2 linked regions of the Rhodopseudomonas palustris HaA2 genome follow. The protein of the gene in region 1 interacts with the protein of each later gene in a pairwise test. Links are inferred from orthologs where the notes say so. Each region holds a gene or a part of one and is shown in the gene's direction. Other genes may lie near its edges. The genes, in order: recA and dprA.

Evidence for each region.
Region 2: the proteins of recA (region 1) and dprA interact in binary tests that used the Bacillus subtilis proteins (3 or more experiments, as listed by UniProt). The link is inferred for Rhodopseudomonas palustris HaA2 from one-to-one orthologs.

The regions. Positions count from the first base shown.
Region 1 is NC_007778.1:4,278,985-4,294,260, reverse strand. The notes cover bases 10,724-13,559. They hold recA (recombinase RecA), read left to right. Parts: upstream 10,724-11,512; coding sequence 11,513-12,607; downstream 12,608-13,559. Other genes in these bases: gcvP (aminomethyl-transferring glycine dehydrogenase), read right to left, coding at 12,955-13,559. In the rest of the region: RPB_RS18945 (hypothetical protein), read right to left, coding at 41-439; RPB_RS18940 (helix-turn-helix domain-containing protein), read left to right, coding at 551-1,372; RPB_RS18935 (DsbA family oxidoreductase), read left to right, coding at 1,447-2,112; RPB_RS18930 (GNAT family N-acetyltransferase), read right to left, coding at 2,175-3,332; RPB_RS18925 (caspase family protein), read left to right, coding at 3,600-5,036; RPB_RS18920 (PilZ domain-containing protein), read right to left, coding at 5,117-5,356; RPB_RS18915 (HdeA/HdeB family chaperone), read left to right, coding at 5,551-5,847; RPB_RS18910 (PaaI family thioesterase), read right to left, coding at 5,860-6,324; RPB_RS18905 (hypothetical protein), read left to right, coding at 6,656-6,937; RPB_RS18900 (Crp/Fnr family transcriptional regulator), read left to right, coding at 7,088-7,774; RPB_RS24915 (hypothetical protein), read right to left, coding at 7,824-8,000; RPB_RS18895 (hypothetical protein), read right to left, coding at 8,234-8,596; RPB_RS18890 (response regulator), read right to left, coding at 9,526-10,086; RPB_RS18885 (hypothetical protein), read left to right, coding at 10,104-10,289; RPB_RS18880 (hypothetical protein), read right to left, coding at 10,365-10,622; more of gcvP, read right to left, coding at 13,560-15,276. UniProt on the Bacillus subtilis protein: Multifunctional protein involved in homologous recombination, DNA repair and competence.
Region 2 is NC_007778.1:2,769,234-2,784,481, reverse strand. The notes cover bases 6,956-9,763. They hold dprA (DNA-processing protein DprA), read left to right. Parts: upstream 6,956-7,695; coding sequence 7,696-8,832; downstream 8,833-9,763. Other genes in these bases: topA (type I DNA topoisomerase), read left to right, coding at 9,530-9,763; RPB_RS25220 (hypothetical protein), read right to left, coding at 8,966-9,283; RPB_RS24590 (hypothetical protein), read right to left, coding at 6,956-7,284. In the rest of the region: RPB_RS12225 (acyl-CoA dehydrogenase family protein), read right to left, coding at 1-450; RPB_RS12220 (M15 family metallopeptidase), read right to left, coding at 569-1,321; ipdC (indolepyruvate/phenylpyruvate decarboxylase), read right to left, coding at 1,332-2,963; RPB_RS12210 (aspartate carbamoyltransferase catalytic subunit), read left to right, coding at 3,146-4,099; RPB_RS12205 (dihydroorotase), read left to right, coding at 4,119-5,429; glycerol-3-phosphate 1-O-acyltransferase PlsY, read left to right, coding at 5,443-6,036; RPB_RS25225 (hypothetical protein), read left to right, coding at 6,184-6,399; more of RPB_RS24590, read right to left, coding at 6,454-6,955; more of topA, read left to right, coding at 9,764-12,265; rnr (ribonuclease R), read left to right, coding at 12,268-14,619; RPB_RS12175 (DUF983 domain-containing protein), read left to right, coding at 14,616-15,047; RPB_RS12170 (NUDIX hydrolase), read left to right, coding at 15,091-15,248. UniProt on the Bacillus subtilis protein: Protein that helps load RecA onto ssDNA during transformation. Binds cooperatively to circular ssDNA, is able to bridge different segments of DNA. Favors the loading of RecA onto SsbA- or SsbB-coated ssDNA and formation of RecA-DNA filaments.

The DNA.
Region 1 (15,276 bases):
TCGGCGCGTGGATTGCTTCGCTGCGCTCGCAATGACGGCCTCAGGCCGTCACCGCCCGCTCGCTCCGCCGCAGCCCGATGAACTGCAGCTCGGCGAACACGCCGACGGCGATCGCCTGCATCACCACGAAGGCGATGCCGAGCGCGTTGGGTGTCACCGCGCCGCTGATCAGCAGCGCGATGCTGCCGAGCGTCCACAGCGCGTTGCCGACGATCACCAGCAGCACCAGTGGCCGGATCAGCGCGGCGCGGGTAGCGAGCCAGCCGACGAAGGCCGCATAGGCGATCAGGAACAGCCCGGTCTCGAGCAACAGCGGCTGCGGCAGCGCCAGCAGCGGTGACAGCGCGCCGGCGCCGAATGCGCACAGCAGCGCCATCGCGCCGCTGACCAGCGCATCGGCTTGCAGCGCGCGGCGGAGCAGCACGGACGGTCGGATCATGGTGGTCTCCTTCGGTTCGGTTGCGATGCGCCACCCTGACCGCCTCCGCTGCCGAATTCGATTACCCCGCAGGTCATGGAAGCTGCGACGGACGCGTGATAGATTTTCGCCATGAACACAACCGTCTCGTCAGCCAAAGCGGCCGCCGGCGCGCAGCCGGTCCGCATCGGTGATTACTTGCGGCAATGGCGCCAGCGCCGTCATCTGAGCCAGCTCGATCTCGCGCTCGATGCGGAGATTTCCGCGCGGCATCTGTCGTTCGTCGAGACCGGCCGCGCCGCGCCGTCGCGCGACATGGTGATGCGGCTGGCGGAGCGGCTCGACGTGCCGCTACGCGAACGGAACGTGCTGCTGGTGGCGGCGGGCTTCGCGCCGGCGTTCCCGCAACGGACGCTCGACGATCCGGCGCTGCATGCGGCGCGTGCCGCGGTCGATCAGGTGCTGACCGCGCACGAGCCGAATCCTGCGCTTGCGGTCGACCGGCACTGGAACCTGGTGTCGGCCAATCGCATGGTGATGCCGCTGCTGGACGGCATCGCGCCGGATCTGCTGGCGCCGCCGCTCAACGTGCTGCGGCTGTCGTTTCATCCGGAGGGGCTGGCGGCGCGCACCGCCAATCTCGGCGAATGGTGCGCGCATCTGCTGGAGCGGCTGCATCGGCAATGCGAGGCGACCGCCGATCCGAAGCTGATCGCGCTGTATCAGGAACTGAAGACCTATCCGGTGCCGGCCCGCGCCGCGCCGATCGCGCCCGATGCGGTGGCGGTGCCGTTCAGGCTTAGGCTCGGCGGCGAGGTGCTGAGTTTCATCTCGACCACGATGGTGTTCGGCACGCCGGTCGACGTCACGCTCTCGGAAATCGCGATCGAGACCTTCTTCGCGGCCGACGAAGCCACGTCGGCACGGCTGCGCAGCATGGCGGCCGGGCTGTAGCGCCTTGCGGGCGGTTGTCGCGGTCCCATCTGTATGGGACTGTCGGGCGGGTAACGAAGAACAAGGAGGCGCCGATGAGCGCGATCAAGCCGTTGAAGATCGATGTCGTCTCCGATGTCGTTTGCCCGTGGTGCTACATCGGTAAGCGCCGCATCGAGCAGGCGCTGGCGCTGGTACCCGATGTGCCGGTCGAACTCAACTACCGGCCGTTCTTTCTCAACCCGTGGGTGCCGCGCGAGGGTATTGCGCGCGACGAGTATCTCACCAAGAAATTCGGCTCGCCCGAGCGCTACAAGGAGATCGCTGCCCGCGTCGTCGACGCCGCCGCGCAGGAGGGGCTCGCCTATCACCCGGACCGCGTGCAGCGGCAGCCGAACACGATTGACTGTCACCGGCTGATCCATTGGGCCGAGGCGATCGGTCAGGGGCCGGCGATGAAGCAGCGGCTGATGGAATTGTACTTCTGCGACGGCGGCGATCTCACGGACATCGACGTGCTGGTGCAGGCCGCGGCCGATATCGGCCTCGATGCCGGCGACGTGCGCACCAGGCTCGCCGGCGACGAAGACGTCGCGCTGATTTCGGGGCAGGCGGAGGAGGCGGCCGAGAAGGGCATCTCCGGCGTACCGACCTTCGTGTTCGCGCAGACCTATGCGGTGTCGGGCGCGCAGGATCCGGCGCAGCTCGCCAAGGCGATCCGCCACATCTCGGCGGAGATCAACGCCGAGGCGGCGGAGTAACCATAGCGTTTTCGAGCGAAGTGGATCCCGGTTCGCGTGAAGAAAACGCGTCGACTGGCAATCTATCGCTTGAGCATGCGCTTCGCCGTCTGGCGCAGCGCTTCGCGGGCGCGCAGGGCGAGCGTGATCGGTCCGAACAGCGGATCGCGCGATCGCAGCGGGATCAGCACGTCGCCCATCGCCAGCCGCCCGCGCCAGATCGGGTCGATCATCGGATGATCGGGCGCAGCGGTGGAATCGACCATCGCGATCGCCGGATCGGCGCAAAGATGCCGCGTCAGTTCCAGTGTCAGCAGCACGCCCGGCGAATGCCGGGCGAAGCCTTCGGCGATGCCGAGCTTGAAGAAGAAGGCGCGGTCGCCTTGCCGCAGCACGATGCCGGCGGCGATCGGCTCTGCGCCCGCGTGCAAAAGCGCGATCTCGCAGGCGCCGCGCGCGGCCAGCGCGATCGCGGCTTGCCGCAGCCGCCCGGCCAGCTCCGGCTGGTGCATCAGCGCGGTGCCGCGGCGGCCCTTCCAGCCGCTGGCTTCCAGCGCGAGAAACAGATCATAGGCCTCGGCCACCGCATCCGGCGTTCGCGCCATGCTGAAGCGCGCCTCGCCGTGGTCGCCGAGCCGGCGCGTCAGCCGGCGATATTCCTTGAGACGCTTGCCGCCGAGCGCGTCGCGCAGCAATTCGTCGCCGTCGCGCGTGGCGTCGAGGCAGGCGCGCGACCAACCGCGCAGCAGCACCGGCGAAAGGCCGTCGGCAGCCGCGGCGCGCGACAATGTCTGCATGGCTTCGCCGTCGCGCGCGACGTCGCGCAGCAGCAAGGCGTGGGCTCCGGTCGCGCGGGCCTGAGCCAGCATTGCGGCGGCGGCGCGGTCGGCAGCGCCGCGGTCGAGCACGGGCGTGTCGAGCGAGCGGAACGGATCGGCGGAGACCAGCACCGGCAGCGGCAACCGAAACGCTTGCCAGGCCGACAGCACCGGCAACAGGCCGATCAGCGCCCCGCTCGCATCATCGGCCGTCAGCGCGTGGGTCACGGCGCGGGCACGGGCGTCGCCGTTCGCGGCCATGGCCCATTCCGGCAGGTAATAGGCATTCGGTTCGAGCGCCCGGTCGGCGAGATCGCGCCAGCCGCCGGCGTCGATCGCAGCCATCGCCGGCAAAACCGCGCGTGTCGCCGCCCCGCCTCGCGGGGCGCGTGTGATCGGCGTTGAAGTCGCGATGTCGGCCACGTCAGCATCCTGCCCATAGCGCAGCCGTCGCGGTCGATCGCGACGTCCGGCGTCGATGGAAAAATAAAGGAGACAGATGGGAAATGAGTGAGTTCACCGCGGATTTCACCGGGTAATGTTAACTGCAGCTTGCCCCGCGCAGATTGCTGCGCGCGGAACCCGGACGAGGTCCGGGGCGCGGCGTCCAATTGCCACGGGCTTGCGGTGAACCCGGTCGCTGCGGCGGCCGACCAACTGCGGGAAATTGCTTTGGAACAGGAGAGGTCGATGTTGCGTGCGATGCTGTGGAACGCGGCGGTAGCTGCAACGATGATGCTGGGGGCGGAGGCTGCGCTGGCGGAAAGCCGCGTCGCCCTGGTGGTCGGCCAGTCGGCCTACCGCGCCGTGCCGGCGCTGCCCAATCCGGTCAATGACGCCAAGGCGATCGAGAAGCTGCTCGGCGATGCCGGCTTCGAGGTCACGGCCGCGAACGATCTGACCCAGACCGAGTTGCGCCAGATGGTCGGCGATTTCGCCGCCAAAGTCGCAGCCAAGGGGCCGGACACCGTCGCGCTGATGTTCTACGCGGGCCACGGCATCCAGGTCGACGGCGAGAACTATCTCATCCCCATCGACGTCGATCCCAAGCGCGAGGCTGATATTCCGCTGCAGGCGGTGCGGCTCAACGACGTGCTCAACACCCTGACCTCGGTGCCGACCCGCAGCCGCATCATCATGCTCGATGCCTGCCGCAACAATCCGTTCCCCGAGATCCGGAAGACCACCGGGCAGGGGCTGGCGCTGGTCGACGCCAAGACCGGCGCGCCGGGCACCTTCCTGTCGTTCTCGACTGCGCCGGGCACCGAGGCCGAAGACGGCGGCGGCGCCAACAGCCCCTATACCGCGGCGCTGCTCAAGGCGGGCCGCGAGAGCGGGCTGCAGATCGAGGATACGTTCAAGCGGGTGCGGCTGGCGGTCAATCAGGCCACCTCCGGCCGGCAGACGCCGTGGGAGAGCTCTTCGCTGTTGGATGATTTCCGCTTCTTCGGCAGTGCCGAGGACGGCCTCAAGCCGGAGAAGAAGCGCAGCGTCGAGGAATGGAAGGCCTTCCTCAAGGGCAAGCCGATCGAGCAGGCCAACGAGTTGATCGTCTCAGACGGCTCCGGCGACGCCTATGAGGCGTTCGTGTCGCTGTATGCCGAGCCGCCGCTCGGTCCCGAGGCGAAGCGCTGGCTCGACCGCTTTCGCCAGATGCAGGCCTGGAACCGGGCGGTGCTCGCCAACAGCGGGCCGGCCTACCGGTCCTTCCTCGACCAGTATCCCGACAGCGACCTGACCCCGACCGCGAAGAAACTGGAAGAACGCCAGCGCAACAAGCCGGTGCCCGCGGTGGCGATCCCGGCTGCGACGCAAGCCAGCCTGACCCCGGTGGCGCCTGCGTCCGCGGCGACCTGTCCGTGCAGCACGCCGCCCGCGATCCAGAAGAAGGTCGACAAGCCCAAGCGCGTCGAGCGCGCGGAGCCGCCGAAACGGACCGCCCAGCCGCCGCGCGGCCGAGTCTACTATGAGGATGACGACGTCGTCGTGGTGCGCCGCCCGCCGGTCTATTACGACCCGCCGCGCGGCCCGAGCATTTCGATCGGCGGTGGCATCCGGGGCGGCGGCTATGGCGGCGGCCCGAGCCGAGGCGGCGACGGCGGCCGCGTCGGCGGCAGCCGCTACTGACCGTCCGTGGCGCATCGAGGGCGCGTGCGTGCCCAGCGGGGCGCAGGCGGCGATCGGAGGGGCGGGTGCGGGAAGCCGTTCTACTGAAAGGCGACGCCGATCCGCTGGGCGGCGCCCCACACCGGGCGGCAGCGGTGGCTCACCTTGTCGGTCTCGATCACCAGCACGAATTCCTCCGGCAGGGCGACGGGGCCTTCGACGTCGATCCGTGCGCCCGTCGCCGACAGATTGCGCACGGTGCAGTCGAAGCCTGCGCCGCCGATGGCGATCGTGCCGCGCTTGAAAACTCGATGGCGCGGCGCGCCCCGTCGCTCTGTCATGGTGGTCGTCCGATTGATCGATTGCTGCGGCGAGTGTTGCGGCAGACAGTTTGCAAAGTTCTGAAAATACCGACGAATTCCGGGGCGTTCTGATTCAGAATAATTTTACCACGAGCGACGGACCCGGCGGATTGCGATTCAGAGGAAGTTGGAGCGAAGTCGACGGGCGGAAATGCCGTCAGGGGAGGGATGAGATGTTGAAATTTGCGGGTGTGCTCGTGGCGGCTGTCGGTCTGCTGGCGGCACCGGTCGGCGCCAGGTCGGAGACGCTGGATCTGGCGACGATGTCGTGCAAGCAGTTCGTCGAGTCCGACCCGGACACGATCAAGATGGTGCTGACCTGGCTGGACGGCTGGTACAAGGGCGATTCCGACGACGCCCTCATCGACACCGAGGTATTCGTGTCGAACGCCAAGAAGTTCGGCGTCTATTGCGGCGCCAACCCCAGTGTGAGCATCGTCACCGCGGCCGAGAAGATCCTCGGCAAGTGATCGCCACGCCGGTCACAGCATCGCGAACGCGCTCGACACCATCGCCACCGGCTTGCCGTCGGCGGCGCTGAGCAAGGTCACGCGGCCGAAGCTCATGGTGCGGCCGAGCCGCACCACCCGCGCGTCCGCCAGCACGTCGGACGAGGTGACCGCCTTGAGGAAATGCGTGGTCTGATCGACCGTGGTCATCGGCCGGAATCCGCGATTGGCGGCCAGGATCGCGATCACCATCGCGGTGTCGGCCAGCGCCATCAGCGCTTGGCCGCAGACGATGCCGCCGCTGCGGCACAGCCGGTCGGAAAACGCCATTCGCAACGTCGCGCCGGGCTGCCAGTCGTGGCCGGCGCCGGACGGCGCTGCCGTCTCGATCGCTTCCACTGACAGGCCGAGGTCCTGCACCCATGGGGCGAAAACCTCTCCCAGCGTGCGCCGCGCATCCGCGAGGCCGAATTCCGCCACCTGGCCGCTCTCCGTCATCTCGTCTCCCATCGATCTGTTTTTTTGGTTTCTGTGCGTTGCCGCGCCGGGTTGAATGCCCGGATGTCGTTGAATTTACAAGGCATCCGACCCGATTCGCGGCGGCTTGAAAACGCCACGGTCGTTCCCTTATGGTCCCCGCAGTTGTGGTGGGGTGGCGTATGGCGAAGCGTTCGGCTTTGATCCTCGGTCTGGTTGCTGCGGCGATTCTCCTCGATGGCTGTACCAAATGCGGCCCGATCTGGGAGGATTGGATGCAGTCGCCGAAGTCCTGTCGGTCCGATCGTCTGTAACGCCGCCGAAACCGTCGAGCGCGCGAAGGGAGTCTCCGATGAAGTTGTTGCGCGGCGTCGCACTGAGCGTGCTGCTGGCCGGGCCTGCCTATGCGCAGATGCCGAACGTCAATCTGATGCCCGAGGTCCAGCACAAGTCGCCGGAAGAGAAGGCGCAGGATGCGATCAGGGACAAGGCCTATCGCGAGTCGCTGCGCAAGATCCCCGATGCCAAGGCACCGAGCGATCCGTGGGGTGACGTGCGTAGCAACGAACCTGCAACGGCGAAACCGAAGACCGCGACGACGAAGTCGAAGAAGACCGGACAGGCCGCGAACTAATTTCGGTCTGGACGCGCGTAGTGCGTGTTCAAAACGGCACAGATTTTTTCTGGAAATTGATGTTGATGGACCGACGCGGCGAGTGTTTCGCCGCGCGGCTCTTCCAGCGATCGATGGCGGAGGGCTTGCTCCGCGATTGCAGGATGAGACGTGAATTCCAACGAAGCGGCGTTCGATCCCACCGCGTTTCTCGGCAGCGCTGGACCGGGCCGGTCCATACAGCAATTCCGCAAGAACCAGAGCATTTTCGCGCAAGGCGACAAGGCCGACAGCGTGCTGTTTCTTCAGCATGGTCGCGTCAAGCTGGTGGTGATGTCGGAGCAGGGCAAAGAGGGCGTCGTCGCGATCCTTGAATCGGGGCAGTTCTTGGGCGAGAGCGCGCTGATCGGCCGGCGGCGCCTGTCCACCGCGGTGGCGCTCGAGGACTGCATCGTCACCACGCTGACCAACACGGTGCTGATCGCGACGCTGCAGCGCGAGCCCGGCATGTGCGAGTTCTTCATGACTCACCTGCTCAGGCGCAATTGCCGCGTCGAGGAGGATTTGATCGATCAGTTGTTCAATTCCAGCGAGAAGCGCCTGGCACGACTGTTACTTCTGCTCGCTGATTTCCACCCGGGCGACACCGCCAAATCGCTGCCTGTCGATGTCAGCCAGGAGACTCTGGCGGAGATGATCGGCACGACGCGATCGCGCGTCAGTCACTTCATGAACAAGTTCCGCAAGCTCGGCTTCATCGACTACAACGGCCACATCGAAGTGTATCCGTCGCTACGCAGCGCTGTGTCGCCGGACAAGGCGCGGCTGCCCGAAGGCGATGCGCGGCCTTTCGACTGAACGGCCGGATGGCGATCGCCGAAGCGACCGGTGGGCGGTGCGACCCCGCTCAGCCCCTGTCGCCGAGCAGCCGGCCCGACGAGCGATTGATGAAATGCACGTGGGTGCAGGCCGGGCAGCGCACCGGTTCGAAGGTCGTCGTCGGATCCGGATGGGCCACTTCCTCGGCGATCCAGGTCTGCACCTTCATGGCCGTCCGTGGACATTTGTAGATGAGATGCGCCATCGGGTGGGGCCGGAGCTTCCGCGAGTTTTCACGACAATTGCCGGTCCCGCCCCCAATCGTTTGATCTAAATCAATAGTAGTAATATTATACCTTAAGTTGCCGGTGAGGGCTCTCGGCACGGTCAACGTGCGCGCACGCCCGGTAGCCGGGAGCCCGGTTTGCCGAGCAACCCGTGGATGTGGCCGTCAAAAGCTGCCCGCGCGCGGGCAGCTCTCGGGGGCGAAGGGCGACGCTATTGGCGCGCGCAGGTCAGCACGATGCTGGTCGAGCTGGGTCCGCAGCGCGCGGTCATCACGCCGTTTTCCACGACGATGGTGTCGCTGAACCTGGCGGACGCATTGCCGATGCACAGCGCGGACACCAGCGTCTCGCCGCTGTCGCAGGTCATCGGGCAACCGTTCGACGAACAGGTCGCCGAGCTGGCGGTGCGGATGCTGCTGGCGGACGCGCCGTCCTTGCCGGGAGGTCCGGGAGGGCCCGCCGGTCCCTGGGCGCCTTGTTCGCCCTTCGGCCCGGGCGTGCCCTGGCCCACCACGTCACAGCCGGCCAACGCGATGGCCGCCGTCATCATCACGATCAAAGTCCCGAGACGCATTCCCTCACTCCCTGTGACAGACGGCCCGTGCATTCGGCGACAGGCCTGCGACGAGCATGTCCACGCCCGCCGATCTTGCTGCATCACGCCCTCGCGCGCGAGGCCTCAATGCGGTCGCAACTGATCTACGTCAGCGGCGATCGGAAAACGTTGCGATGGCGCAAGCGGCCGGGATGGCGCGCGGCTGTCGTCGCCGGCAAGGCGCGACGCGCGATCGACGACAGGGCGGCGGCGGTCAGATCGCGCGGAAGCCGGCCCGCATGGCCAGCGCCCGCACGGCATGCAGCCCGACTGCACGCAGGTGGCTCCAGAATCAAAGAGCCCCGAACGAGGCCATGTTCGGGGCTCTCCGTCAGCGTCGGAACTCCCCACCTCTAGAAAGCTCGGCAATGACGGAAGGCAAGCTATTCATCAGCGCTTCCGACGCATTGCGTGAAATCAAATACCGACTTGGCAGCAACCGACTTGGCAGCAAAGCCGACTCGTCCGTTGACGACAGTCCACACACAACGCCGCTGCGCCGCGCGGGTCGTTGCCGCGGGCCGGATCGTCGATCGCTCGATCACGTCGGGCGTTGATCGGACCGCTCCGGTCGCGTGAGGCCGGCGATCAGTTGCAACAACACGCGGCGACGCTCCTCGTCGTGCGCCTCCAATAGTAGCCGCCGATACAGCTTCAAGTTCTCCTCGCGAACAAAATCGTCCAAGGCTCTCCCCATTGGTGTTCGGGCGGACCGAGCCGGCCTCGCAACAGGCGGTGATGTCTGCGACGACGCGCGTGTCGCAACTATAGCCGACTGCGAATCGCTGTCGATCCGAAGTCACCGCGCCTGATCCTGGAAAACGACGGACGTTGTAGGGGAATTGCTGGCAGGATGAAGTGGGTGGAAGACGCGCGTTCGACGGCGCGTCAGGCGTCCGCGTCGACGGTCAGGCCGTCGTCGGTGGACCGCCGGGGGTGGGGCTGTTGAGGAGCTGCGCCACGGCGGCCACCACCTGCGACGGCGCGAACGGCTTGGTGATCAGCAGGCTGCCGGGCACGCCGCGGGCCGCCCATTCGCCGGCGCTGTCGCCGGTCATGTAGATCACCGGAAACGCGGGGTCGGCCTCGCGCGCGGCGCGGCCGACATCCCAGCCGTCCATCCGGCCGCGGCCGAGATTGACGTCGGTCAATAGCGCGCGGAAGCGCTGCATGTCGTCGAACAGTTTCACGGCGTCCTCGCCCGAGGACGCGATCTCCACGTCGAACCCGCCGTCTTCGAGAGCTTCCTGCACGACGGTTTGGATCATCGGGTCGTCTTCGACGACCAGGACGACGATGGAATTGTCCAAGATATTCCCCTGCCTCAGGAAAATCAGTGTTGATGCGGTATCGATAAGTCGGAGCGGCGCCCGAAGTTCCCGCATGGCGCCGGGCGGTCGGGCAAAGCCGCAATGATTCCAATTGCGGATGGCCGTCCTCTGCCGGCACGCTAAAGCAATCGTGAACAACGTGGGGATCGTCGCAGATGAGCTGGTACGTCGACGCCATTCTGATCGGAATTGTCCTGCCCTGGATCATCGTGACCTACCGACTGATCGCGGCGTTTCGCCAGAGCGCAGCGAAGGGCGTGATGCTGTGGGCGATGTGGGCGGCGGCGTGCGTGCCGGTGATGCTGCTGCTGATGTGGGGCGTCACCAGCCTGCGTCAGTGAACGTGCGCTGGCGCACGCAGAGCCGCTGCGCCGAACCAGCTGCCCGAGCGTCCCGTGCCGCGGCCGCTCGGTCGCTTACAGGCCGTCGTCGTCGCTGCTGCGATGAATCGACAGCATCAGGCCGTTCTTGATTCGCCGAACCTCGGTGAACGCGCGCTGCACCCCGAGATCGGCGGAGTCGGTCGAGAACGTGATCAGCCTGTTGCAGTTCGGGCACTGCACCTGCGTGCCCTCGCGCACGTTTCTGATTTTCTCACGAAACGGCACCCGGCACTTGGTGCACAGCACCCGGATCTTGTCCGGTGACTTCGGGGGAGCGAGCTGTAACGTCATAGCGCAATTAGTGCGCGGTCATTGTTGACAAAGGATGAACGCTGACATCCGGGCGATAGGCCCTACGGCTCGCACACTAAGGCTCGCCCTTCGGAGCGGTCAAGGCGCGGTCGGGATCGATCGGGGGCGCCGGGCGCCCCGAGCCAGGCTCGGCCTTCGACTGACGCCAATGCGTCGGCATCCGTGCGACGAATTCATAGGACGCGCAATCCACCCACCCGCCGACGACCCGCCAACAAGGTCCGGCCATCCATTCGATCCGGCCGTCGACGATGACTGCCAAATCCAGCCTTTCGTCGTAGCTATCGGAACCGATAGGTGTCCACATCTGACCAATGATGCACGACCTGTGCAATTCCACATTGTTGTGAATCAATCCGTGGGGAGATGCAGTGGATATCCACAGGAAGGAGCGAACGGCGCCGGGCTCGCAGTGGTAGCTGCGTGTACCTGGCGATCAGCGGCTGGCGTGTTGCTAATCATGTGGCGATGGGCGAGGGGCGCGGCTCCTCAGCGGTGCGGCGATCCGCGTTGATCGGCCTTCGCAGCGCTCAGACCGGTCCCCGCCGTCAGCACGGCGGCGAAAGTCATCGATGTGAGTTTGGACATGGCTCTCTCCTGGGTTTGCTCCGTCCGAGCGGCAACGACGCCCCGGGGAGTTTGGTTCGGCGATGAGTGAGAGAGTGAACGTTGGCCGGAGGCCGGACCAGGACGACGGGCCGGCCGCAACAGGGGCCAGTCCCGGTATGAGGCGCTGTCCAACAAACAGTCCGCGAAAATCTGCGCGGAACATATTGCGAACGGAGAACAAAAAGTGTACATAGATTTGGCCGGTCATTGGGCCGGCGCGGTTTGTCCCATCGGCGAATCCCGTTCATAAGGAGCTTCATATGGCTGCTGCCCCCACTGCTTTGCGTATCGTCGAAGGATCCTCCATGGACAAGACCAAGGCCCTGGCCGCTGCGCTGTCTCAGATCGAGCGCCAGTTCGGCAAGGGCTCGGTGATGAAGCTCGGCAAGAACGACCGGTCGATGGATATCGAGACGATTTCCTCCGGGTCGCTCGGGCTGGATATCGCGCTCGGTGTCGGCGGCCTGCCGAAGGGGCGGGTGGTCGAGATCTACGGGCCGGAATCCTCGGGCAAGACCACGCTGGCGCTGCATTGCGCCGCCGAGGCCCAGAAGAAGGGCGGCATCTGCGCCTTCATCGACGCCGAACACGCGCTCGACCCGGTCTACGCCCGCAAGCTCGGCGTCAATGTCGATGAACTTCTGATCTCGCAGCCGGATCATGGCGAGCAGGCGCTGGAAATCGCCGACACGCTGGTGCGCTCCGGCGCGATCGACGTGCTGATCGTCGATTCGGTCGCGGCGCTCGTGCCGCGCGCCGAACTCGAGGGCGACATGGGCGATGCGCTGCCCGGCCTGCAGGCGCGGCTGATGAGCCAGGCGCTGCGCAAGCTGACCGCCTCGATCAACAAGTCCCACACCATGGTGATCTTCATCAACCAGATCCGGATGAAGATCGGCGTGATGTATGGTTCGCCCGAAACCACCACCGGCGGCAACGCGCTGAAATTCTACGCCTCGGTCCGGCTCGACATCCGCCGCATCGGCCAGATCAAGGAGCGCGACGAAGTCGTCGGCAACCAGACCCGCGTCAAGGTGGTGAAGAACAAGCTGGCGCCGCCGTTCAAGCAGGTCGAATTCGACATCATGTACGGCGAGGGCGTTTCCAAGATGGGCGAGATTCTCGATCTCGGCGTCAAGGCCGGCATCGTCGAGAAGTCCGGCGCCTGGTTCTCCTATGACAGCCAGCGTCTCGGCCAGGGCCGCGAGAATTCCAAGGCGTTCCTGCGCGCCAATCCGGACATGACCGCCAAGATCGAAGCCTCGATCCGCCAGAACTCCGGCCTGATCGCCGAACAGATTCTGGCGGGTTCGCCCGAGAGCGACGCCGACGGCGAGGAGCCCGGCGACGAGTAAGACGCCACTGCGGAAGTTGCCGTCCACGGCGGCTTCCCGACCCACGAGTCCAAGCCGGCGGGCGCCGCGAACCCCTGTTGCCGGGGATCCCGTAGCGCTCGCCGCACCTTTTTTGAGTATCAGCAGATGAAGCCGTCATCCTGAGGTGCGAGCGTAGCGAGCCTCGAAGGATGACAGCAACGCGTTTGTTGCTTCGCGTCGCGCGTCGCCCATCCTTCGAGGCAGGTCATGATCCGCCGATGGCCGATCACGACCTGCGCCTCAGGATGACGCTCTCCCGTTGAAGGTCAGCGGGCGGCTGTCTGCCGGCTCGCCCCCGACCTCCGCGCTTGCTCCGCCGCCTGCGCTTACTCCGCCGCCCGCGCGTAGTCGGCGGCCAGTGCGTAGTCTTCGATCGGCGGGCACGAGCACACCAGATTGCGGTCGCCATAGACGTTGTCGACGCGGCCGACCGGGCACCAATATTTGTCGGTGCGCGAATGCGGCGCCGGGAAACAGCCCTCGGTGCGCGGATAGGGCCTGGTCCATTCCGCCGAGGTGACGTCGTGCACCGTGTGCGGCGCGAACCGCAGCGGCGAGGCCTCCACCTTGAAGCGGCCGTCCTCGATCTGCGCGATCTCCTGCCGGATCGCGATCATGGCGTCGCAGAACCGATCGATCTCGGCCTTCGATTCCGACTCCGTCGGCTCGATCATCAGCGTGCCTGGCACCGGGAAGCTCATCGTCGGCGCGTGGAAGCCGTAGTCGATCAGCCGCTTGGCGATGTCGTCGACGGTGACGCCGGTGGTGGTCTTCAGCGGCCGCGGATCGACGATGCACTCATGCGCGACGCGGCCGCGCAGATTGCGATACAGCACCGGGAAATGCGGCTGCAGCCGGTCCGCGATGTAGTTGGCGTTGAGGATCGCGATCTCGGTGGCGCGCTTGAGGCCGGCGCCGCCCATCATCAGGATGTAGATGTAGGAGATCGTCAGGATCGACGCCGAGCCGTAGGGCGCCGCCGACACCGTGCCGCCGCCGTGCAGCACGCCGTTCAAAGCCTCGCCCTCGGCCGGATGGCCGGGCAGGAACGGCGCCAGATGCGCCTTGACGCCGATCGGGCCCATGCCCGGGCCGCCGCCGCCATGCGGGATGCAGAACGTCTTGTGCAGATTGAGGTGGCTGACGTCGGCGCCGTAGTCGCCCGGCCTCGACAGCCCGACCTGCGCGTTGAGATTGGCGCCGTCGAGGTAGACCTGGCCGCCATGGGCGTGGACGATGTCGCAGATGTCGCGGATATGCTCCTCGAACACGCCGTGGGTCGACGGATAGGTGATCATCACCGCGGCGAGTTCGGCCGAATGTTTCTCGGCCTTGGCGCGCAGATCGTCGACGTCGACGTCGCCATGGCTGTTGCAGGCGACCACCACGACGTCCATCCCGGTCATCGCCGCCGACGCCGGGTTGGTGCCGTGCGCGGAGGAGGGGATCAGGCAGATCCTGCGATGCGGCTCGCCGCGCGATAGATGATAGCCGCGGATCGCCAGCAGCCCGGCATATTCGCCCTGCGCGCCGGAATTCGGCTGCAGCGACACCGCGTCGTAGCCGGTGATCTCGGCGAGCCAGGCCTCGAGCCGCGCGAACATCTCGTGATAGCCCTGCGCCTGCGCGCGCGGCACGAACGGATGCAGGCTGCCGAAGGCCGGCCAGGTCAGCGGCATCATCTCGGTGGTGGCGTTGAGCTTCATGGTGCAGGAGCCGAGCGGGATCATCGCGCGGTCGAGCGCCAGGTCGCGGTCGCTGAGTTTGCGCATGTAGCGCAGCAGTTCGGTCTCCGAGCGATAGTCCTGGAACGCCGGCTGGGTGAGATAGTCGCCGGTCCGCGTCAGCGAGGCGGGCAGCGTGTCGGTCGCGTCGCGCTCGACTGCCGCGTAGTTCAGCTCCCCGCCGAAAGCGCGCCACAGCGCCTCGACGGTTGCGGGCGTGGTGGTCTCATCGAGCGCGATGCCGAGCGACGACGCGCCGATCCGCAGATTGATCTTTTCGGCCTCGGCGCGCGCCACGATGGCGTCGCGCTTGCTGCCGACCTCGATCGTCAGCGTATCGAAGTAGGTCTCGTTGATCGGCGCGAAGCCGAGCTGCTTCAGCCCGGCCGCCAGCGTCGCGGTGCGCCGGTGCACCCGGCGGGCGATCGCGGCGAGGCCATCGGGGCCGTGATACACCGCATACATCGCGGCGATCACCGCGAGCAGCACCTGCGCGGTGCAGATGTTGGAGGTCGCCTTCTCGCGGCGGATGTGCTGTTCGCGGGTCTGCAGCGCCAGCCGGTAGGCCGGCTGGCCGTGGCTGTCGATCGACAGGCCGACGATGCGGCCGGGCAACGAACGCTTGAGGCTGTCGCGCGCCGCCATGTAGCCGGCATGCGGGCCGCCATAGCCCATCGGCACGCCGAAGCGCTGCGCCGAGCCGATCGCGATGTCGGCGCCGAGTTCGCCCGGCGAGGCGATCAGCGTCAGCGCCAGCAGATCGGCGGCGATCACCGCCAGCGCGCCCTTCTTGTGTAGCGTCGCGATTACCGCGCGCGGGTCGCGCAAGGCGCCCGACGAGCCTGGATATTGCAGCAGCGCGCCGAATACGTCGGCGGCTTCGAGCTCGGTGTCCGGATCGCCGACGATGATCGACCAGCCGAG
Region 2 (15,248 bases), 1.5 Mb from region 1 along the record:
TGCAGCCACGGAGGCGCGCGTCATCGTCACCGGGCACAGATGCCCGGTCTCCACCTGCGCCGCCATGTAGAACTTCGCGGCCCGCACCACTTCGGCCGAGCCGCCGGCCGGCTGGCCGTTGTGGTCCCAGGTCGAATTGTGGATGCCGGCGTGGAAGCTCTCGGACATCAGTTCGTGATAGGCGGGATGAAACTCGACCTGATCACGGCGCAGCCCCTTGGCGTCGAAGGTCTTGAGCTTCGGCGTCTGCTCGTTGGCGAGCCGGCCGCGCTCGGCCATATGCGCCGAGCCCCAATTGCGCCCGAACGCCTCGAGCTCGACATGGGCATGACCGCCATTGTTGAAAGTCACCGCCTCGACCAGCGGCCGATCGGTCCCGAACAGATCGACCTCCTCGAAAGGCGGCGACTGGTTGAAGACGTCGTGGGTCGCGAAAGACGGCTGCGTCATGAGTGTTCCCGGCGGGAGGCAAATGGATTCGCGCGCATGTTAAGCACAAACGCGCGCAAGATCACGCCGGTTCGCGGGTTGTGGCCCCCCGTCGAAATACGACAGCGACCGCTCGAGATCACCGCGTCCGGGGCGCGATCGGGAAATCGTAGGCCTGTCGGCCTCCGCCCGGCAGCGAGAAGTGCCACCACTCCTTGCTGAAATTGACGAAGCCCTGCCGCACCATCGCTCCCGCCAGCAGCTTGCGCCAGCGGCGCTGCCCGGCGGTGATCGATTTGGCGGAAGTGTGCGCCTTGGCGTCCGAGCAGTCATAGCCGGTTCCCATGTCGACGCTGTTCTCCGGGGCCCGCAGCGCTTCCGGCGCGGTGCAATCCGCATAGGCCCGATTCGGATCGAACGAAGGTCCCGTCGGCGCATGCAGATCGACCAGCGTGACGTCGACCGCCGCCCCGGTCGAGTGGCCGGAATATTCCGCGATGTAGCCGAGCCGGAACAGCTCGCTCTTGCTGAAGCCGGGATTGTAGCGCTTCTGCGCCGCGGTCTCATGGCCGTCCTGCGCCCACGCCACCATCTCGCGCGACGCCCGCGCCGGGCGGTAGCAATCGAGCATCTTCAGCGAGACGTTCTGCGGCGCGAGTTCGCGCTGCACCTTCTGCAAGGCGAGCCCGACCGACCGCTTCACAATGCACTCGTTGGCGTCATAGCCGGCAAGCTTCCGGCCGACGAAATTGTTGACGCCCGCATAGCGGATGTCCTGCCGGATACTCGGATCGAGATCGCGCAGATAGACGAAATCGTCGGGCAGCGGCTGCGCGCGCGCCGCCGTCGCCAGCACCATGCCGAAGCACGCAAGCGCGAGGCGGCGCATCATGCTCAGGCGCTCACTTCATCCGCTCGCGCGCGGCCTTGAAGCCTTTGACGAACCGCGCCAGCGTATGCGAGGTGGCGCCACGCGGCAGCATCACTTCGATCAGCGAGAACTGCCCGCGCCGCGCGACGGCGGCATCGAGCGCCGCGGCGAGTTCGGCGCGGGTGGTGACGCGCACGCCGTGGCCGCCGATCGACGGCGCGATGTCGGCGAAGTGCCAGTCGTCGAGATCGTTGAACTTCGACTCCGGCTGGAACACCCGCAGCATCTCCCAGCTGCAATTGTTGAACAGCACCACGATCGGATCGAGGCCGTAGCGCTTACAATTGCCGAGCTCCCAGCCGGTCATCTGGAACGCGCCGTCGCCGACCAGGATCAGCGGCCGCAACCCGGTGGCGGCGACGCCGACGCCCGCCGGCACGCCGAAGCCCATGCCGGCGTAGTAGCCCGGCGCCGCCAGCGCGGTGTTGTCGATCTCCATCGCGGTGAACAGGCAGTCGCCGATGTCGGCGGTCATCGGCATCTTGCCGTGCTTGTCGAACAGGTCGTTGATCGCGGTGGCGATATCGGACGGTGCGATCGCGCCGGAATCGGCGACCAGCTTGCGCGGATAGACCATGCCCTGCCCAGCATTGCGCGGTCGCGGCGGATGCGCCGTGGCGTGAGCGTCGAGCCCGGCGATCAGATCCGCCAGCGGCAGGTCACGATAGACGTGATGGCCGATCTGCACCTCGCGCCCGGTGGCGAGCACGGTGCGGCGCGGATCGGTCATGTTGGTCGACAGCGCGAAATTGGTGTCGGACAGGATCACCCCGAACATCAGCACCAGGTCGGACTCTTCTACCAGCGCCGACAGGCCGGGATCGCCGGCGGCGCCCATATAGGTGCCGGCAACGACGTCGTCGTCGCCTTCGAGCAGCCCGCGGCCCATGAACGTCGTCACCACCGGCAGGCCGAGCTTGCGCGCCAGTGCGGCGACCTGCTTCTCGACGCCGTAGCGGCGGATTTCGACGTCGACCACGACCACCGGCGACTTGGCCTTGGCGATCCGGTCAAGAATTTCCTCGGAACATTCGGCGCACGCGCCGGGGTCGGCCGCCCGCTGCGGCAGCTTCTCGACCGGCTCGACCTTGGCGTCGACCATGTCGCGGGGGAATTCGATGTAGACCGGCAGCGACAGTTCCAGCGAGCTGCGCAGCACGCGGGCGATCTCGGCCGGCGCGGTGGCGGGATCGTTCAGCACCGCCTGCGCGCAGGTGACTTCCTTGAACACCGCGAGTTGCGTGTCGACGGTGCGGACCTGATGGTGCAGCAGATAGCCACTGGTGCGTTCGCGCGCGCCGGGCGCGCCGGCGATCACCACCACCGGCGAGCGCTCCGCGTAAGCGCCAGCGATCGAATTGACCAGATTGAACGCGCCGGCGCCGTAGGTCACCACTGCGACGCCGATACCGCCGCGGTAGCGCGACGCCGCATCCGCCGCGAAGCCGACCGCCGGCTCGTGGCTCAGCGTGAAATAAGGCAGGCTTCCGCTCTCCTCGATCACCTTGAAGAACGGCAGCACGAAATCGCCGGGGATGCCGAAGATCTCCTTGGCGCCGTGATCCTTGAGAGCGTCGAGCAAAGCGGTCGCAAGCGTCGGCATGGCGGCTCCTGAGCGTCGCGCGGGATAGACCGCACCGCTTTACCAGAGCCGCGACCTTCGACCAACATCGCGAGCGGTCGCGATACACCGGGCCTCTGTTCCACAGCACCGGGGGATATTCTGCGCGGGCCTGCGGATCGCGCTTGCCCGCTCCGGCAAGTCTCCCTATAGCTCTTGCTTTAATGACCCCCGCATTGAAATCGACCTTTGTCCTCGCTCACCGGCATCTGCTGGGGATCGAAGGGCTTTCCGCCGCCGACATCACCGGCCTGCTCGACCTTTCCGAGGAATATGTCGAGCTCAACCGGCAGGTCGACAAGAAGCGCGCCTCGTTGCGCGGCCGCACCCAGGTCAATCTGTTCTTCGAGGCTTCGACGCGAACGCAATCGTCGTTCGAGATCGCCGGCAAAAGGCTCGGCGCCGACGTCATGAACATGTCGGTGTCGTCGTCCTCGATGCGCAAGGGCGAGACCCTGATGGACACCGCGGTGACGCTGAACGCGATGCACCCGGACATCCTCGTGGTCCGCCATCACGCCTCCGGCGCGGTCGAACTGCTGGCGCGAAAAGTCGACGGCTCGGTGATCAATGCCGGCGACGGCGCGCACGAGCATCCGACCCAGGCGCTGCTCGATGCGCTGACGATCCGCCGCAACAAGGGCCGGCTCGAAGGCCTGGTGGTCGCGATCTGCGGCGACGTGATGCATTCGCGCGTCGCCCGCTCCAACATCCTGCTGCTCAACACCATGGGCGCCCGCGTCCGCGTGGTCGCGCCCTCGACGCTGCTGCCCCGCGGCATCGAGCGCATGGGCGTCGAGGTCGCGCGCGACATGCGCGAAGGGCTCGACGGCGCGGATATCGTCATGATGCTGCGGCTGCAGCGCGAGCGGATGAACGGCTCGTTCGTGCCGTCGAGCGGCGAATATTTCCACTATTTCGGGCTCGACCAGAAGAAGCTGGCCTACGCCAAGCCCGACGCGCTGGTGATGCATCCGGGCCCGATGAATCGCGGCGTCGAGATCGACTCGATCGTCGCCGACGGCGCGCAGTCGGTGATCCGCGAACAGGTCGAAATGGGCGTGGCGGTGCGGATGGCGGTGCTCGAAGCGCTCGCCCGCAACCTGCCCAACGCCTGAAGCTGGAACTGGACCGACAATGCTGATCGACCGCCGCCCGATCCTGCTCGCCAACGCCCGCCTGATCGATCCGGCGCGCGACTTCGACGGCCTCGGCGACGTGCTGATCGCCGACGGCGTGATCCGCGACGCGCGCCGCGGCATCGGCGCCGCCGGCGTGCCCGAGGGCACCGACATTATTAATTGCGCCGGCATGGTGGTCGCCCCCGGGCTGGTCGATATGCGCGCCTTCGTCGGCGAGCCCGGCGCCAGCCACCGCGAGACCTTCGCCTCGGCCAGCCAGGCCGCCGCCGCCGGCGGCATCACCACCATCATCTGCCAGCCCAACACCTCGCCGGTGATCGACAATTCGGCGACGGTCGATTTCGTGATGCGTCGCGCCCGCGACACCGCGATCGTCAACATCCATCCGATGGCCGCGCTGACCAAGGGTCTGAACGGAATCGAGATGACCGAGATCGGGCTGTTGAAGGCCGCCGGCGCCGTGGCGTTCAGCGACGGCGACCGCAGTGTGATGAATGCGCGGGTGATGCGCAGCGCGCTGACCTATGCGCGCGATTTCGATGCGCTGATCGTCCATCACACCGAAGACCCCGATCTGGTTGCCGAAGGCGTGATGAACGAAAGCGAGTTCGCCACCCGCCTCGGCCTGTCCGGCGTGCCGAGTGCCGCAGAAGCCGTGGTGCTGGAGCGCGACGTCCGCCTCGCCGCATTGACCGGCGGGCGCTATCACGCCGCCTCGCTGACCTGCATCGAGTCGCTGGAGATCCTGCAGCGCGCTCGCGACGCCGGGATCAACGTCTCGGCGTCGGTGTCGATCAATCACGTCACGCTCAACGAGAACGACATCGGCCCGTATCGCACCTTCCTCAAGCTGTCGCCGCCGCTGCGCAGCGAGGACGACCGCAAGGCGCTGATCGCCGCGGTCTCGTCCGGTCTGATCGACGTCATCATGTCGGACCACAATCCGCAGGATGTCGAGGTCAAGCGGCTGCCCTTCGCCGAGGCCGCCGCCGGCGCGATCGGGCTGGAGACGATGCTGCCGGCCGGCCTGCGATTGCTGCACGCCGGCGAACTCGATCTCTTGAGTCTGATCCGCGCGATGTCGACCCGCCCGGCCGAACTGCTCGGCCTGCCCGGCGGCACGCTGCGCGCAGGCAGCCCGGCCGACCTGATCGTGATCGACCTCGACACGCCGTGGATCGTCGATCCGAACGAACTGAAATCGAAGTGCAAGAACACCCCGTTCGACGAGGCGCGGTTCTCCGGACGGGTGGTCCGCACCATCGTCGGCGGACGCACGGTGTACGAGCACGTCAGCGCACATTGAGGGAACCACGACGATGTTGATCGGCATCTACATCGCAGCGCTGCTGCTCGGCTATCTGTTCGGTTCGATTCCGTTCGGGCTGATCCTGACCAAGATCGCCGGCACCGAGGATCTGCGCTCGATCGGTTCCGGCAATATCGGCGCCACCAACGTGCTACGCACCGGCCGCAAGGGCCTCGCCGCCGCCACGCTGCTGCTCGACGCACTCAAGGGCACCGCCGCGGTGATCATCGCGTCGAGTTTCGGCGGCGCCGAAGCCGCGATGCTGGCCGCGCTCGGCGCGTTTCTCGGCCACCTGTTTCCGGTCTGGCTGAAGTTCAAGGGCGGCAAGGGCGTCGCGGTCTATATCGGCGTGCTGATCGGCCTGTTCTGGCCCGGGGCGATCGTGTTCTGCCTGCTCTGGCTCGCCACCGCGGTCACCGCGCGCTACTCGTCGCTGTCCGCCCTGGTCGCCGCCTTCATCACCCCGATTTTCCTGTGGTGGTTCGGCCACCCCGCCCTCGCCTCGCTGTTCGCGGTGCTGACGCTGCTGCTGTTCTGGATGCACCGCGAAAACATCAAGCGGCTGCAGGCCGGCACCGAGAGCAAGATCGGCGAGAAGAAGTAAGCGACTGCTACGCAGCTTGCTTCTCACGCGCCGTCATCCTGAGGCGCGAGCGCAGCGAGCCTCGAAGGATGTGCCACACGGCGTGGCGCTCGTCCCCTTCTTACCCTACCATCGCCCTTTCGAGGGCCGCTACGCGGCCACCTCAGGGTGACGGCGCCCGATACCTCATCATCTTCCGCCTTCGTTGAACTTGTCCACTCGCAAAAGTTGCGCAACACTCCCGGCGGGGGTGGTGCGTGCCGAAAGTACCAGCGACAAGGGAACGTGCTTCTCACCGAGGCGCAGCGGGTCGACTGGCTGCGGCTGATCCGGGCCGACAATGTCGGGCCGCGCAGCGTTATGGAGCGAACGCCCCAAGCCTAGCGGACACCACCGACCCAATTGGGGGCACGTCGTGATCGCGCTCTCTTTGACAGCCTATTTGTGCGAATTGGCTGGTGACGCGTCGGCCCTTTTGCCCGATGCGTCGGGGCGACCGGCTTTGATCCAAGCGACCGTAGCTGCAACCGGCCTTGATCCTACCTGCAGGTACACGCCATCCAATTTCGGCGAAAAGTTCCGGAATGGGTCGCTCAAAGCCCCATCCGACCCCGGGGGGAAGTCGACAACCATTATCAAACCATGCGTGCCACCAACAGGATATGACCCAACCCCGAGCCCGGCGTTTGTGAGTGCCAGCGCCAGCGAAACCGCAGCTGCACTCAATACCGAGAACCTTTGCTGTGCCTCATCCTTAGGATCCCAAGCCTTGTAGGAAGCCGGCGAAAAGACGCTGAGTCCTTCTGAGAGGTTCAGAGAATACCCTGAGCGCGTCTCGTCAATGAACTCTGGTTTCCAGCCGTATTTTGAGAGAACGATCGCGATCTCGTTCGCAAGATTCTGTGCCTCAAGATCGCCAGCGACGACTTGAATTAGTATTTTAGTCCCGGCCCAGCGTTCAAACCCAGCAAACCACGTCTTGGCTTTAGGCTGTTCATCAATTCCGATTAGCCCAACGTGCCTTGGCAACAAGGCTGTCTGTAGCGCCAGATTGTCCGCCGTTAGTTTTGCCGATTCGTTGTTCAATGTTGCAATGTGTTCGCTGGATTGCCGCCTGTCCTCAGCCCAATATTGCTCTTTGACGTCTGTCGTCTTCACTAGAACGAATGTTGAAAGTAGCCCGACTACGAGGCTACCCAATAATGTCCAGTTTGCCACGCTCCCAACGAAAGTCGCGGCTGAAAGAGACATTTCAGAAAAGGGCCACATCAAAATATCCGACTGGTTCTATAGAGGTGACATTCTGGTGGTTCTATCTTGTGGGACCATCGCACTGATCGGTCAGGGTGGAATCGTGATGAGAATTTTTGAGGCCTGGCGAAAAGACTAACTCTCTTTCAAAACTACTCCCTCAAACTCCGTCGCAGCAAGATAGGCGAGGAAAAACTTAGCCGAGAACGTTCCTCGCTTGAGCTTGTTGGTAATATTCGCTTCCATCTCCGATTTGAAACCGTGCCCATTGGGCCGCTTCGCCAGTTTGGCACAGATGACTTCGGTATCCCGGAGCTTGGAGCTCGCGTTTCAAGAACGCAGTGGCTCTCTCCGCACCTATGACGTCCACCCCTCGCCAGTCTTGATCACACGCATCAGTCGCGCGACACTCCCGGCCGGGGGTGCACTTTGGGCGAGCGTAGCAGTGATCAGGGGACGACCGTTCTCACCGAGGCCCAGCGGGTCGACTGGCTGCGGCTGATCCGGGCCGACAATGTCGGGCCGCGCACCTTCCGCTCGCTGATCAATCATTTCGGCTCGGCGCGCGCGGCGCTGGAGCGGTTGCCGGAACTGGCGCGGCGCGGCGGCGCGGCGCGCGCCGGACGTATCCCGTCCGAAGATGAGGCGCGGCGCGAGATCGAGGGCGGGCGGCGGCTCGGTGTCGAGCTGGTGGCGCCGGGCGAGCCTGGCTACCCGCCTCGCCTCGCGACGATCGACGATGCGCCGCCGCTGCTCGGCGTCCATGCGCTGCCCGACGCGCTGGCGCTGATGCAGCGGCCGATGATCGCGATCGTCGGCTCACGCAACGCTTCCGGCGCCGGGTTGAAGTTCGCCGGCCTGCTCGCCGGCGACCTCGGCGCGAGCGGCTTCGTGGTGATCTCCGGGCTGGCGCGCGGCATCGACCAGGCGGCGCATCGCGCCAGTCTCGGCAGCGGCACCGTCGCGGTGCTGGCCGGCGGCCATGACAAGATCTATCCGGCAGAGCACGAGGATCTGCTGCTCGACATTATCGAAGCGCGCGGCGCGGCGATCTCGGAAATGCCACTCGGCCATGTCCCACGCGGCAAGGATTTTCCCCGCCGCAACCGGCTGATCTCCGGCGCCGCGGTCGGCGTGGTGGTGATCGAGGCGGCGTATCGCTCCGGCTCGCTGATCACCGCGCGGCGCGCCGCCGATCAGGGCCGCGAGGTGTTCGCGGTGCCGGGCTCGCCACTCGATCCGCGCGCCGCCGGCACCAACGATCTGATCAAGCAGGGCGCGACGCTGATCACCTGCGCCGCCGACATCATCCAGGCGGTGGCGCCGATCCTCGATCGGCCGATCGAGCTGCCCGGCCGCGAACCCGACCACCCGCCGCCGGCAAGCGATCCAGATCCCAGCGACCGCAGCCGGATCGTCAACCTGCTGGGGCCGAGCCCTGTCGGAATCGACGATCTGATCCGGCTGAGCGGTATCGCTCCCGCGGTGGTGCGCACCGTGCTGCTGGAGCTGGAACTCGCCGGCCGGCTGGAGCGCCATGGCGGCGGGCTGGTGTCGCTGCTGTGAGACCGGGCTGCGCCACAAAAAGCAACGGCCCGAAGTGGTGACACTTCGAGCCATCTCGGAGGCGGACGTACATCCGGCCCGCCTCCCGCTTATTTCGAATCGTGAACCAGTTCGGTTAATAAGACGTAAAGCCTCAGTCGGTTCCGCCGGGACCACGGTGGACCCGGCGCTCCGCCCCCTGATCCTGGAAAGCCGAAACCGGATGCGGATTTGGGCCGCTCCGCTCATACCCGGCATGAACCGTTTCGCTGCGTTGCGCACAGCATCCGGCGCGCAGCCGCACGATTTCGCCGGCCTCCAGGCGCGCCATATCGAGCAAATAACACAGCATATCCAGCCGATGGACCTGGGCGATCTGGATCAGCTCGGAGATTGCCTCCGAAAGGTAACCTGCCGCTTCGACGGGGCCGCCATCGCGATCGGACGAGCTGTTGCCACTTCGTAGCGCCATGTTGTGGCCCTTTCAGAAGGAGGCAACCGCCTCCAATGATAGTTCATAGACGTAATTACTACTCTAAGTTGTACAACTCTAGGTTTATTTTGTGTTGGGATTCATCCCTATTTTGCACCAAAGGGCTCGGTGGTATCGGTGAGCCGATTTGACAGCGCCCGTCCCAGAACCCATGTTCCGAGCCATGCGGCTGGCGCGAGTCTCGCGAAAACGGCGCATTTCTCTAAGCTAAGCCATTGGAATCCGATGAATCTCGTCATTGTCGAGTCGCCTGCGAAGGCCAAGACGATCAACAAATATCTGGGCTCGTCCTACGAGGTTCTGGCCTCGTTCGGGCATGTGCGCGACCTGCCGGCCAAGAATGGCTCGGTCGATCCCGACGCCAATTTCCAGATGATCTGGGAGATCGATCCGAAAGCCGCCGGACGGCTCAACGACATCGCCAAGGCGCTCAAGGGCGCCGACAAGCTGATCCTCGCCACCGACCCTGATCGCGAGGGCGAGGCGATCTCCTGGCACGTGCTGGAGGTGCTCAAACAAAAGCGTGCGCTGAAGGACCAGAAGGTCGAGCGCGTGGTGTTCAACGCCATCACCAAGCAGTCCGTCACCGAGGCGATGCAGCATCCGCGCGAGATCGACGGCGCGCTGGTCGACGCCTATATGGCGCGCCGGGCGCTGGATTATCTGGTCGGCTTCACTCTTTCTCCTGTGCTGTGGCGCAAGCTGCCGGGCGCCCGCTCCGCCGGGCGCGTGCAGTCGGTCGCGCTGCGGCTGGTGTGCGACCGCGAGATGGAGATCGAGAAGTTCGTCGCGCGCGAATACTGGTCGCTGATCGCGACGCTGACGACGCCGCGCGGCGACGCCTTCGAGGCCCGCCTGGTCGGCGCCGACGGCAAGAAGATCCAGCGGCTCGACATCGGCACCGGCGCCGAGGCCGAGGACTTCAAGCAGGCGATCGAGACCGCCAATTTCAACGTGTCGAGCGTCGAGGCCAAGCCCGCCCGCCGCAATCCCTACGCCCCGTTCACCACCTCGACGCTGCAGCAGGAAGCCAGCCGCAAGCTCGGCTTTGCGCCGGCGCACACCATGCGGATCGCGCAGCGGCTGTATGAAGGCATCGACATCGGCGGCGAAACCACCGGTCTCATTACTTATATGCGAACCGACGGCGTCCAGATCGACCCGTCCGCCATTACGCAAGCGCGCAAGGTGATCGCCGAGGATTACGGCAGCGCCTATGTGCCGGACTCGCCACGGCAATATCAGGCCAAGGCCAAGAACGCCCAGGAAGCGCACGAAGCAATCCGCCCGACCGACCTGTCGCGCCGCCCGTCCGAGGTCAACAAGCGGCTCGATTCCGACCAGGCCCGGCTCTACGAGCTGATCTGGGTCCGCACCGTCGCCAGCCAGATGGAATCGGCCGAGATGGAGCGCACCACCGTCGACATCGAGGCGAAGGCCGGATCGCGCGTGCTGGAGCTGCGCGCCACCGGCCAGGTTGTGAAGTTCGACGGCTTCCTCGCCGCCTATCAGGAAGGCCGCGACGACGATTCCGAAGACGAGGATTCGCGACGGCTGCCGGCGATGAGCGAGAACGAGGCGCTGAAGCGCGAAGCGCTCGCGGTGACGCAGCATTTCACCGAACCGCCGCCGCGCTTCTCGGAAGCCTCATTGGTGAAGCGGATGGAAGAGCTCGGCATCGGCCGGCCCTCGACCTATGCGTCGATCCTGCAGGTGCTGAAGGATCGCGGCTATGTGAAGCTCGAAAAGAAGCGGCTGCACGGCGAGGACAAGGGCCGCGTCGTGATCGCGTTCCTGGAGAGCTTCTTCGCCCGCTATGTCGAATACGACTTCACCGCGGCGCTGGAAGAGAAGCTCGACCGCATCTCCAACAACGAAATCTCCTGGCAGCAGGTGCTGCGCGATTTCTGGACCGACTTCATCGGCGCGGTCAATGACATCAAGGAACTGCGCGTCGCGCAGGTGCTCGACGTGCTCGACGAGATGCTCGGCCCGCACATCTATGCACCCCGCGAGGACGGCGGCGATCCGCGGCAGTGCCCGAGCTGCGGCACTGGCCGGCTCAACCTCAAGGCCGGCAAGTTCGGCGCCTTCGTCGGCTGCTCGAACTATCCGGAATGCCGCCACACCCGCCCGCTTGCTGCAGATGGCGGCGGCGCCGATGCCGATCGCGTGCTCGGCCTCGATCCCGACACCGGCTTCGAAGTCGCGGTCAAATCCGGCCGGTTCGGCCCCTATATCCAGCTCGGCGACGCCAAGGACTACGCGGAGGGCGAAAAGCCCAAGCGCGCCGGCATCCCGAAGGGCACCTCGCCGTCCGACGTCGAGCTCGACGTCGCGCTGCGGCTCCTGGCGCTGCCGCGTGAAGTCGGCAAGCACCCCGAGACCGGCGAGCCGATCAAGGCCGGCATCGGCCGGTTCGGGCCCTATGTGCAGCACGAGAAGACCTACGCCAGCCTCGAGGCCGGCGATGACGTCCACAACATTGGGCTCAATCGCGCGGTCACGCTGATCGCCGAGAAGATCGCCAAGGGTCCGAGCAAGCGCCGGTTTGGCGCCGATCCCGGCAAGCCGCTCGGCGATCATCCGTCGCTCGGCCCGGTCGCCGTCAAGGCCGGCCGCTACGGCGCCTATGTCACCGCCGGCGGCGTCAATGCCACGATCCCGAACGACAAGACCCAGGACACCATCACGCTCCCCGAAGCGATCGCGCTGATCGACGAGCGCGCCGCCAAGGGCGGTGGGGCTAAGGCCAAGAAGAAGGCGCCGGCCAAGAAAGCCGCAGCCAAGAGCGACGCCAAGCCGGCGAAGAAAGCCGCGGCCAAGAAGCCGAAAGCCGAGGGCGCCGCCGCAAGCCCGGCGCGCGCGCCGGTGAAAGCCAAGACGTCAACGACCAAGCCTAAAGCCGCGGCAGCCAAGCCGAAATCACCCGCCAAAAAGAGCGCGGCCAAGAACGGATAGATGTGAGCAAGACGCGCGACGACAAGTTCCCGGACAAGGCCACGCTCCTCGCCTTTATCCGCGCGCATCCCGGCAAGGTCGGCACCCGCGAGATCGCCCGCGAGTTCGGCCTGAAGAATGCCGATCGTGCCGAACTGAAGCGCCGTCTCAAGGAACTGTCCGACGACGGCGCGATCCGCAAGAGCGGCCGCCGCAAGGTCGCCGAGCCGGCCACCCTGCCCCCGACGCTGTTGGCGGATATCACCGCGCGCGATAGCGACGGCGAACTGATCGCCACCCCGTCTGAATGGGACGAGCAGGACGGCGAGCCGCCGAAGATCCGCATCCACACCCCGCGCCGGCCCAAGCCCGGCACCGCCGCCGGCCTCGGCGACCGCGCGCTGCTGCATGTCGAGCCGGCCGAGGCGCCCGAGCAAGGTCCCGCTTATGTCGGCCGCGTCATTCGCGTGCTCGATCGCGGCAAGCCGCGCATTCTGGGGATTTTTCGCGCCACGCCGCAGGGCGGCGGCCGGCTTGTCCCGGTCGACAAGAAGCAGGCCGGGCGCGAACTCAACATCGCGCCGCACGATGCCGGCGGCGCGCAGGACGGCGACCTCGTCAGCGTCGACCTGATCCGCAGCCGCGGCTATGGCCTGTCGTCCGGCCGCGTCAAGGAACGGCTCGGCTCGCTCGCGACCGAAAAAGCCGTCAGCCTGATCGCAATCCACTCCCACGACATCCCGCAGGAATTCTCGACGACCGCGTTGCGCGAATCCGAAGCCGCCGAGCCGGCGACGCTGAAGGGCCGCGAGGACTGGCGCGAGCTGCCGCTGGTGACGATCGATCCGCCCGACGCCAAGGACCACGACGACGCGGTCCACGCCGAGCCGGATCCCGACCCCAACAACAAAGGCGGCGTGATCCTGCACGTCGCGATCGCCGACGTCGCCTACTACGTGCGGCCGGACTCGGCGCTCGATCGCGACGCGCTACGGCGCGGCAATTCGGTGTACTTCCCCGACCGCGTCGTGCCGATGCTGCCGGAGCGGATTTCCAACGATCTGTGCTCGCTGAAGCCCGGCGAGCCCCGCGGCGCTCTCGCGGTCCGCATGGTGATCGGCGCCGACGGCCGCAAGCGCTCGCATTCGTTTCATCGCGTGCTGATGCGCTCGGCCGCGAAGCTGAACTACGCGCAGGCCCAGGCCGCGATCGACGGCCGGCCCGACGACACCACCGGCCCGCTGCTCGACACGATTTTGAAGCCGCTCTACGACGCCTATGCGATCGTCAAGCGCGGCCGCGACGAGCGCGATCCGCTCGATCTCGATCTGCCCGAGCGCAAGATCATCCTGAAGCCCGACGGCACCGTCGACCGCGTCATCGTTCCGGAGCGGCTCGACGCGCATAAATTGATCGAGGAATTCATGATCCTCGCCAACGTCGCCGCGGCCGAGATGCTCGAAAAGAAAGCGCTGCCGCTGATCTATCGGGTGCACGACGAACCGAGCGTGGAGAAGGTCCACAACCTCGTCGACTTCCTGAAGACGCTGGATCTGTCCTTCGCCAAGGGCGGAGCGCTGAAGCCGGCGCAGTTCAACCGCATCCTGGCGATGGTCAAAGGCGAAGACGCCGAGCCGCTGGTCAACGAAGTGGTGCTGCGCTCGCAGGCGCAGGCCGAATATGCCTCCGAGAATTACGGCCATTTCGGCCTGAACCTGCGCCGCTACGCGCATTTCACCTCGCCGATCCGCCGCTACGCCGATCTCGTGGTGCACCGCGCGCTGATCCGCGCGCTCAACCTCGGCGACGGCGCGCTGCCGCAGACCGAGACGGTGGAAACGCTGGCCGAAGTCGCAGCCCAGATCTCACTGACCGAACGCCGCGCGATGAAGGCCGAGCGCGAGACGGTCGACCGGCTGATCGCGCATCACCTCGCCGACCGCATCGGCGCGACCTTCCAGGGCCGCGTCTCCGGCGTCACCAAGGCCGGCCTGTTCGTCAAGCTGAGCGACACCGGCGCCGACGGACTGATTCCGATCCGCACGCTCGGCGACGAGTATTACAACTACGACGAAACCCGCCACGCGCTGATCGGCTCGCGCAGCGGTGCCATGCATCGGCTGGGGGACGTCGTCGACGTCCGTCTGGTAGAAGCAGCCCCTGTGGCTGGCGCGTTGCGGTTCGAGCTATTAAGTGAATCGCGAAGCGTCGCGCGCGGGCCACGCAAGGGAGCGTACAAGGGTCGCGCCAAGGCGGTGGAACCGGCAAAGGGCGGCGCCAAAATCGGGCGCAGCGCGCGAAGCAAGGCCGGCAAGCCGAAGGCTGCGAAGCCGTCGAAGCGCAAGGCGAACAAGCCCGGAAAGGGAACGCGATGAAGACCGTTGTGAATCGTGCACCGATCGTCTGGCCGTCGGACAACGCTCCCGCCGAAGATCGCAATGTCTGGCAGGCGATGTGGCGCGGCTTTCGCGGCCGCTGCCCACAATGCGGCGAAGGCAAGCTGTTCCGCGGCTTCCTGAAGACCGCCGACAACTGCTCGCATTGCGGTCAGGATTTCACCGGCCACCGCGCTGACGACCTGCCGGCCTATTTGGTGATCGTCATCGTCGGCCACATCGTGGTTCCGATCGCGCTGTCGATCGAGACCAATTTCTCGCCGCCGGTGATGTTGCAGCTCGCGATCTATCTGCCTATCACGTTGTTCGCATCGCTGGCGCTACTGCAGCCGGTGAAGGGCGCGGTGGTCGGCTTGCAATGGGCGTTCCGGATGCACGGCTTCGACGAGAACAATCCTGAGAAGTGACGGCGTCAAGCCGCAACAAAAAGAGACGGGGGATGGGAACGAGATGAGCGAGACGGTCACGCAGGCTGCGCACACGGTCGAACAGGGCGAGAAGGAAGCCGATCACCATCCCTATTTCCGTCCCAAGGACGCCGCGACGCTGATCCTGGTCGATCGCAGCGGCAGTATCCCGAAGGTTCTGGTCGGCCGGCGCCACGACAA